Regions from separate parts of the Alkaliphilus flagellatus genome, predicted to be linked through region 3. Evidence: riboswitches for the same ligand, from Rfam matches in the RefSeq annotation. Region 3 holds a riboswitch; each other region holds the start of a gene.
The links. Region 3 has a riboswitch for cyclic di-GMP ahead of KQI88_RS06625 (tetratricopeptide repeat protein). Riboswitches for the same ligand answer to the same signal wherever they lie in the genome.

Region 1 (3,288 bases), 340 kb from region 3:
ATTTATATAACTATGTTGACTATCTGCGTCAGGCATAAGTGTAGCAATCCCAGCTATAATAATTTGAACCAGGCTAATTCCACTTGTAGTTACATATGGAATCACTGTAAATAAAGGTATTGTCAATATTATGCAATAGCTTAATACCCCTATTTTAAGATGAGTTTTTCCCATCATGTCAATAACCTCCTACTACATCAAATTTTGTTTTAGTACCTTTATATTTATTACCGTTTCCTATTATTTGTTCGAAGTAGTTAATAAATATTGATACCTAGTTGGGATCAAATTGTTTACTCCTACCTTTCAAGATGATTTCTAAAGCTTCTTCTTGGGTAAAATTCTTTTCTCTGTAAGGCTGATCTGTAGTAAGCGCATCATATACATCTACTATACTTAATATCCTTGCTAAGTACGGTATTCCATCCCCTTTTATCCCTTCAGGACATCCTGAATCATCCCACTTTTCGTGGTGATATTTTACTATTGCAGCACACTTGCTTAAAGAATCTTGCTTTAAAAGAAGTTCTTCACTATAAATAGGATGTTTTTTTATTATTTTCATTTCAACATCATTTGGATATTTATGTTTTTAATCACAATCACAGCCTCAATTTATTATACAGGTAGGTTTTATCTTAATAAATGGTATAATAATAACAAAAAATCCAAATAGTATATGCTCTTTTAATGGTCTTTGTTATTACTGCTTATTATTCATATTCATTATATATATCTACACTATATATAATGAATATGTTGTTTATAAGTTATTAAACATAATTATTGAATCAATTAAAAAGCAGTCAGCTTTAAAGAAAAGCCAACTGCTTTAGTTCTATATACAATTAATTTTTATACATAATAATAGGATTTAATATTGTTTTTCTATAGAATATTCTTTTTCGTTTTTAATCATTAAATTAGGTGATTTTGTTTTTTTAGCGGCATCATAAGTAGTATCTATAGTAATCCATTCATTAGTATCCTTTAAGTATACTTGATTCCAAGCATGGTATGTATCAATATCATTTTTACGTCCCATTATTAGTTTGGTAGGAACATCTACACTTCTAAGCATTGCCGCAAATAAGGCTGAATAATCATAGCATATTCCTTTGGATACTTTTAATGTTTCCTCTATAGAAGGTATATATTCTGTGCTAATGTTGTTTGTTTTATTATTATCATAACTAATATTGTTTATAATATAATTATATATTGCAGTAACTTTATCTTTATCATTTTGAGCATTTTTAGTTAATTCCCTAGCCTTTTTAATGGGAGCCATATCGTTATGCCAGTGAATCATTTGGATGGATTGTAAAAATACTTCGTTTTTATTTGTTGATTCTAAAATAACATCCTCTTTTTTTACTAGCTTATATTTATTGCCTTCTACATTTTCTAAAATAGAAATCGTATACTCTCCATCTCCAAACTGTAATGGAAAACTATTATTTGATTTTAGATTATAAGTATATTTCACATCACCTTTACTAATAATTACTTTTGTAGTCACTTGTTTTTGAGGATCATAATTAATACTTACTAATCCAGCATCTAATTTGGTTTTATCAATACCTGGAGTAGAAGCTTGTGCAAAGACTACCGTGGAGTATACTGATAAAATAATAACTAACAAAGAAATTACTTTACGTAGCTTTAACATAAAAACTCCCCTTTCGGTAACTGGCTACCATCTTATTTCTAAGGAAGGCCCTTTAGCTTTGCGTCTCTAGCTTTCACTAGATTTGCCTTTATCGGTGGAAAGCACCTGATAAATATATTTAATTATCTTTTACTATACTACAATTTGTCCTAGTTTTATATAGTACAAAAGTTTTAAATATTTGTTTTAAATATTTGTTTTTAATAATTTATTTAATAATATTTCTTTTTTATTATACTATCAATAATCTCAAATACATTCTTATTATTAATCATATTATTTTTATCTAGCTTGCTATCATATAAATACCCTAACTTATATAAGCTTAACATATAATTTTTTAATACAGCTAAATATACTTACTTTTATCAAAATAAAGTTTAATTAATCTGGATGGCTTTCACGACTAATCGTGTTGGTGGATTTTTTACATTAATAGGATCACAAGTAATCAATGTTAGTTCACTTTTATTACGGTCTTCCAATACTGAAATTTCATTCTCGTCTACTATTTCTTTGCTAAAAACCCTATAAATAAATTCATTATTTTTTGTATCCATCACTGAAATTTCATCGTTGATTTCTAATTCATTTAATCTATTAAAATGACGCCCATATTTTCTACTTCTATGTCCTGCTATTGCATAATTATTTCCTTCCCAAGGCTTTCCAGTGTTATTAATACTGGATATAGAAACATTTAAATGCTCCTTTGTTGCACCTTTTAATACTGGCATTAATAGATCAATTTTTTCAATTATTAAAGTGGCTTCAACAGGCCATTTTTTATCCAATTCTAACATCTTTTTATTTTCCGATTGATGTACCATCTGATCTTCAAGACTTTCATCTTCTTCAATTATATCCTCTTTAATGTTATCTATATCTTGGTTCGTATCATCATCTATAGCACGAATTGCACTCATACTTTTAATATAATTATTCTTAATCTCTTGTTGTTTTATATCATAATAAAAATTACGCAAATTTGGGTACAAAATAATGCCACTACCAATAACGATTAATGTTATTGCTAGTACATTTTTGATAGATAATCTATTTTTCATTATATCCTCCAATAAATTTATACACTATTAATATCCTGGCATCCAAATATATGATAATTGCCTTTACTTAATCTTTTAGCCTGGTACATAGCTTGGTCAGCCTGTCTAATTAGTGTATCTATGTCCTTATTATCACCACTATAAAAACTTACTCCAATACTAACAGATGTCTCTATACAATTATGTCCCAATATAATTGGAGTATTTGTCGATTTTAAGATACGCTTTAGAATTACATCACACTCCTCTAAAGATTTTAGATTCTGTAATATAATAACAAACTCGTCACCACCTATACGGCTTACCGTATCTCCCGATCTTACACAAGACTTAAAACGATGAGCTATTTCTATCAATAGAAGATCTCCAGTTTGGTGGCCCATTGTATCGTTGACAGGCTTCAAGTTATCTATATCAAGATAGCATATAGCTAGGACTTTTCCAGTATCTTGGGTTTGGGTAACTGCCTGCTGTAATCTGTCATATAACAAACGTCGGTTTGGCAGATTTGTTAGCATATCGAAAAAGGCAATTTGTTCAAGTTCCTTC
Region 2 (3,288 bases), on a different contig from region 3:
GCATAGGATTAAAAATATGACTTAGGTTTTAATTAGCTTATACTTTGTTCATAATGAATAATTAGTAAATTTGGGAGGTGGATTATGTTTAAAATTGAGCGGATTAAATCATTTATACCATTCATAATGGGATTTATAGCCTATAATGTAGTAACAACCATCTTAAATTTACTTGGTAAAAATAAAGAAATAATTAAATATACCACTTTTATAATTATAATAATGCTATATATCATTATAAGTTTGTTGTACGAGAAGAATAATGCATAATATCTTTTAAAGGAGTAACAGATGAAAAATACGAAGTGAGGTGATGTTATATGATATATAAAACAAATGTAATGAGAATATTTGATAAAGCGAAAGTAGAATATAAAAGTCATAGTTATGCCAATACAAAAGCTATTAGTGGGATTGATGTTGCAAATGTTTTAAATCAGAATCCAAATCAAATGTTTAAAACACTTGTAACAGTAGGGAAAACAAATAAATATTATGTGTTCCTGGTTCCAGTTGCTGATGAACTGGATTTAAAAAAAGCAGCTGATAGTGTTAACGAAAAATCAATCGAAATGTTAAAATCAAAAGATTTATTCTCTATTACAGGATACATACATGGAGGATGCTCCCCTATTGGTATGAAAAAAAGTTTCTATACTACGATTGATGAGTCGGCACGTAATTTTGAAACAATCATATTTAGTGCTGGCAAAATTGGGTATCAGGTTGAGATAAGCCTTGAAGAATTAAAAAAGGTTATTAGCTTTAATTTAGCTTATATTGTTTATTTGAAAAAGGAACAATAAAATGAGTATAATCTTTATACATGGATATATCACATTATTTATATATTGTGAAGAAGTAAAAGCTGCTACTTGTTTCGTAGTATCATTTAAAGACGTAACAGCTCTAAAAAGTACAATAGATGTAAACTTTTCAACAATGATAAGTATAAGTGATTATGTATTTGTAGAGTTTGATGAAAAAAAGACTATTTTATATCAGGAAGGTTGATAATAATATGCCTTGTGTTGCTCAATTCGGTATTATAGATAAGTTTGAAAAGAATAAAGACTATTCATCTGATTATGAACCCCGAAAATATAACTGTGTTGCCATTGATGATGATATTTTGAACGATTGGTGGGAAGAATTAACCTTTATGAAAACTTACTTTCATTGCTATAGTAGACCAAATTTTGCACTTGCAAGATATGGCGTTACTATTATACCTCCAGAATCATTAGAAACTTTTTATAACATTGTTTCAAAAGATATAAGATCCAAATTATCAGAAGAATTGATTAATTTAATGGTATTGCTAAGAACGGCAATATCATTAAATAAATATGTTATACACTATGGTGTATGAACTTATTACTAAATTTGTATCATCTTTTTTAGTCGTATTAAATGAAAATGTGTAAGGTGGTATTTTTTTATTTTACTATTTTTAGCTAATTTACGATAATTTTTTACAATATAGTAATATGGTAATATAGTAATATAATGTAAAGTATGATATTATATTAAAAATAAGATACATATACAAAATACTTATAAATGGCAAACTTACTGAAAGGTAAGGACGCAAAGCCATGGATCTAAAGAAAATTTTTTCTATGATTGCCAGGTTGCTAAGTTAAAAGCTATTACAAATAGATGGCCTAGCTTAGGTATGTCTATTTTTTTTATATTTATAGGTTTAATTATCAAAATAATTCAATAGGGGGCAAGGATATGCGCAAAAATGTACATATCGTTGGAGTAGGGACATATCATCCAACAAAAGAGGTAAGTAACGAATTTATTATTAATCATTTTAAAGAATATGGTAATGAAGATCATGTAGAAAACTTGCTTAATAAGTTAGGTAGAAAAACCAGAAAGCAGACATTAGGAAATGAAAATAGTATCGATATGGGGGTTAAGGCTGCAGAAAAAGCTTTAACAGATGCAGGGCTTAATCCTGAGGATATTGATATGATCATATCAGCAACAGATACCCCTGAATATTTAATGCCCACATGTGCATTGATTATCAGAAATAAGTTAAAAGCTAAAAATGCATCTAGTGTGTTTGATATGAATAATAATTGTGTAGGCATGGTTAATGCAATGGATGTAGCAAGTCGATATTTAAAAACAGATGAAAAATATAAGAGAGTTTTAGTTGTTGGATCTGTATTAGTTAGTCCTTTTGCACGAGAAGATGACATGGTTACCTACTCCATCGTAGGAGATGGTGCTGCTGCAGTTATATTAGAAGTGAGAGAAGAGGAAGAAATAAGAGGTATGCTAGGCTCTAGAATGTATACTGATGATGACTATAATAACACCATAAGATTTCCGACTTGTGGTTTATTAAATATTTCGAAGGATAGTTTAACTTCCTATCATAGGAAAATGGAATGGATACCTTTTGATTTTAGCTTCCTTGCTGATAAATGGTCAGAACTAATAATCAAATTACTAGAAGAATATAATTACCAACCAAGAGATGTTTCCCATTATTTTATGTCACAATTTTCAAAGGAGGATATAAAAGTTACCTTAGAAAAATTAGGGGCAAAAATGAGACAAGCTACTTTTGTTGCGGATAAATATGGTTATAACGGCAGCGCCAGTCCTATTATAGCATTAAATGATAGACTGAAAAAAGAAGCCTTTAAAAAAGATGAGATTATTATATTTTGCTCTGTTGCAGCAGGATATACTATGGAAGCTTTGCTCTATAAATGGTAATAGAGCAAAGTGACACTCAGAAAGGAGATATTATGTTAAATAATACAAATACAATTGTTGATTATCAGAAAAAAACACTGAAGGTTGTATTAATTATTTATTCGATTAGTGGATTCATGGCTATGCTAGCTTTTTCTTTGATGAAATATCTTGGACTATATGATTCAATTCAATGGGGATCTCTTGGTATATTTGGTATATTAATTACCATAGAAACTATTCTTTTTTTTATTCTGCATAAAAGAACAGTCGTTAATGAAAATTTTAACGAGAAAATCTTTAAGCAGTTAAAGGTATTGATATTTATATTAACTTTTGTGAATTATCTTTACTTAGTATTTATGGTTCCATCTAAGGAGCTTTGGATGAGTGTATTTTATTTTATTATATTAGGTGCTTTATTTTTAGATCTTAAACTAAATATTGCCTTTATTGTTACCGGCATGCTATGCCAGGTTATAATATTTAAATTGTATCCAATTGCTTTACCGGGACAAGAAGTTTTTCTGCAAGAGATGATTATAAGAATAATTGTGATTACTC
Region 3 (3,288 bases):
GAAACTGATACTTAATAACTAAGCCAATAGGTTTATAATAATATTTGGAATTAACATAGCTACAAACATACCATAAATAACATCAAACCATAATACAGATGCAATAGTGCATAGATAAATAAGTCCAACAATAGGTGTAGCTAATATTCTAATCCATATTGGTGTTTCTTCTTTTTTAATTCCATTCCAAATATTTTTAGCATCTTGAATACTAGGAAAAGCATGCATTGCTATAGAAATACCTAGCCATATAAAAAAGTAATCTACTGTATGACCATCACCAAACCTAATTACTGGTATAGCTCCTGGAAGAGCTATCAAAGCACCTAGGATAGTATTAATTAAAAATGGTCCTATTCCTATTAATAACTGTTTAATAGGCTCTGTAGGAATCTCATGTGTTACATATCCAGCTGGATTTTTTAGGCTAAAATAACAAACATCTAATACTGCAACCCTTGTAATTCTACAAAATAACTGATGTGCAAGTTCGTGAACAATTACACCTGGAAAGGTTGTTATAGAAACCAAAAAACCTGGTATTATATACATTAATTCTACCTCCTCTCATCTTTATAGGCATAAATACAATTCAACATTTTTCCTATATTATCTACTATCTTAATTTGATCAGCCCTGAAATAACATCTTCTAACCATTTTATCTCCCTATTACTGTACTGATTTTGCTGATTTCTAAGTAAATCCATTGTTTTATTTCTTTCTTCTTCCATATTATTATAATGATATGCTAAGGCAAGATTTGATATAAAATAGGGTTCCTGCGGACTAATCTCATAAGCCTTTTTTGCAAAGTCCAATGCTGCTTTATCTTCATATCTTTTAAGTTCAATTCTACTTAATCCAACATAAGCACGTGGATTTTCAATATTGTGTTCTAAAACTTTGTTGCAATATTCAATGCCTCGATCGAACTCGCCTCTTTCCCTATAAAGTGCAGAAAGAAATAAATAGCCATCATAAAATGTGGGATCAATACTAAGTATTTTATTCATATACTCTTCTGATTCATCATATCTTCCTTGATCGTAATAGACATTAGCTAAATAATAAATAGCAAAAACATCCTCTGGATTTTTATTAACCCAATTTTCTAATTCATTAAAAAACTCTTGGGTTCCTAGATCATATTGATCTAATACGTTCACTAACTCCTCGCTTGGATAAAAATTCCTAGATATTTTATCCATAATTTCATTAACTTCCTCAACTAAATCCTGTTCGTCCAGATCTCTACCACCAATTATATCAATAGTATTAATGGCTTCTTCAATTTTATTATTATGATAGTAGGTAACCGCCAGTTTAGCTAATATTAATGTGGAGTCTGGATACTGTTCTAATGCCTTTTCATACTCCTCCATAGCTGTTTTATATTTGTGGGCTGTTTCTGCCTTTTTCCCTCTTTCATAGGCAATACCACTGATTAATGTTTGAGGAAATCTCATTATACCAGCAATAAACGTAAATATTAATATTATAATAAATCCCTTAACCCATAGAGGTATGGGTCTCCTAACAAATTCTTCTCTACACTCTCTACATAGTGCTAGATTATATCCCTCTTCAACATGAGGACTATTGCAGTTTTTACATACTCCATCATCGACATAATCCTGCTCCATTACTTCTTCCGACATATTTTTAGCCTCCTTTCATAGATAATATAACTTTAAAATAAAAAAAGCTTTGTACAAAAGCGCACAAAGCTAAGGATAATCCTTATATAATTGGATTATCCTTTTCGGCAACCCGGCTACCATAGTAAAATATACTTTAGGCCCAAGGCTTTGCGTCATTATCTTTCGATAATTTTGCCCTTTTCAAATACTGTATATATTTTTCCGTTTAACAGGTATATAATTATACATTTCTCTACAAAATCCTTTATTATCATATCGACAAAAAACGCCATTATTCGACAATGGCGCTTTCAATTAATTTTAATTTTTCCTTTCTTCTCATCTGCTTTATTTCATATTCCCTCTTCTGGGCAGATACTTTATCATCATACTCTTCAAAATATACAAGCTTTACAGGAAGTCTAGCCCTTGTATATTTCCCACCATTCCCATCTCCATGGGTTTTAACTCTCTTCTCTAAATTATTAGTCCATCCAGTGTATAGGCTCTTATCAGCACATTCTAATATGTATACGTAGTTCATTTTAATCACCATATATATTTTATCATTTTTCTAGTACTAGCCTACTTTAATAAATTTAAAATAGTATCATAAACCATCTTCGGAAGCACATTAAAGGAATAATCTCTTTCTACTCTCTCTGTAAACTTATGAGCATCTTTGCCGAAAGGTCCTATATTTACTACAGGAAGGTTAAGTTCTTGCATTTCTTTAAGTGGAAGATTATATTTTACACCAAAACCTGGCATATTTTCTTTTAAAACTCCGATGATAGAATCTTCTTTTGGTGCAGCAGCATAGCTTAAATCTGATATATAAGGATAGAATTTTTTTCTAACTATATTAAATTTGTTGTCAGCAGCTTCAATAGCATCATCAACAGCTCTTAGAAGATTTTTCTCTTTAACTTCATTACCTTCTACATAAATGTGAGGATAATATGGTGGTGAGAAATAAGCTATAACTACAGGTTCTTTATCAGACCACATTTTATGTACTTGCTCTACAAGTTTTAATGCAAAAACCCTTTCATCAATTTTATCATTATCAAGTAGCTCTCTATTTAATTTCTCAAGCATTAAATTAAGTTCTTCACCTTTTTCAGCCCTAACTTTTTCAACTAGCTCTTCATAAGTAATAACTCTTGCTTTCCAAGGTAACTCCGCATAAGGATAACTACTCATTTTACAATAACTCTTATATTGATTATTTAACTCATCTATAGTATTTTGGAAAGCTTTAAAAGCTCCTACTAACATTCTGTTCATTACTTCATCAGGAGTAGATATATGGGTAGCATAGTTAAAGTAAAGATATGAAGTCTTCGCAATTTGTACTGAGTATTCTGTTTTTAAGTCTTGTTGCCTCAAAGTAATTGGTGGAAGAGACACTTCTCCTTCAGCCACATCACAGTACTCCATATTTAAGTTAAATTCCTTAGTTATGCTAGAAGATATTTGATTAGGGTCTAATCCTTTATAGGGTTCCCCCACATGGGTTTCTTTACCTACTATAAAGAAACTAGGCATTAGTTTACCAACAGTACCTATGTATACATATCTATTTTCATCGCCAACATATCTAGGAGCACTATAATCAGTGTCTATAACTGCTAAGTATTCAT

Region 1: it holds a riboswitch for cyclic di-GMP, as region 3 does, so the genes downstream of both, KQI88_RS05005 (transglutaminase-like domain-containing protein) here and KQI88_RS06625 (tetratricopeptide repeat protein) in region 3, are expected to answer to the same signal.
Region 2: it holds a riboswitch for cyclic di-GMP, as region 3 does, so the genes downstream of both, KQI88_RS03940 (ketoacyl-ACP synthase III) here and KQI88_RS06625 (tetratricopeptide repeat protein) in region 3, are expected to answer to the same signal.

What each region holds. Positions count from the first base shown of each region.
Region 1 covers NZ_JAHLQK010000002.1:18,460-21,747, reverse strand. Annotated here, with positions in the region: gene KQI88_RS05015 (metal-dependent hydrolase) at 1-177, opposite strand, end outside; partial or broken gene KQI88_RS05010 (HD-GYP domain-containing protein) at 275-574, opposite strand; gene KQI88_RS05005 (transglutaminase-like domain-containing protein) at 875-1,672, opposite strand; cyclic di-GMP riboswitch class I at 1,685-1,769, opposite strand; gene KQI88_RS05000 (class D sortase) at 2,053-2,739, opposite strand; gene KQI88_RS04995 (GGDEF domain-containing protein) at 2,757-3,288, opposite strand, start outside.
Region 2 covers NZ_JAHLQK010000001.1:848,718-852,005, forward strand. Annotated here, with positions in the region: gene KQI88_RS03920 (hypothetical protein) at 85-270, shown strand; gene ybaK (Cys-tRNA(Pro) deacylase) at 321-806, shown strand; gene KQI88_RS03930 (hypothetical protein) at 808-1,014, shown strand; gene KQI88_RS03935 (hypothetical protein) at 1,022-1,372, shown strand; cyclic di-GMP riboswitch class I at 1,556-1,642, shown strand; gene KQI88_RS03940 (ketoacyl-ACP synthase III) at 1,741-2,745, shown strand; gene KQI88_RS03945 (methyl-accepting chemotaxis protein) at 2,778-3,288, shown strand, end outside.
Region 3 covers NZ_JAHLQK010000002.1:363,415-366,702, reverse strand. Annotated here, with positions in the region: gene KQI88_RS06630 (metalloprotease family protein) at 19-552, opposite strand; gene KQI88_RS06625 (tetratricopeptide repeat protein) at 617-1,660, opposite strand; cyclic di-GMP riboswitch class I at 1,764-1,849, opposite strand; gene KQI88_RS06620 (GIY-YIG nuclease family protein) at 1,935-2,186, opposite strand; gene KQI88_RS06615 (M20/M25/M40 family metallo-hydrolase) at 2,228-3,288, opposite strand, start outside.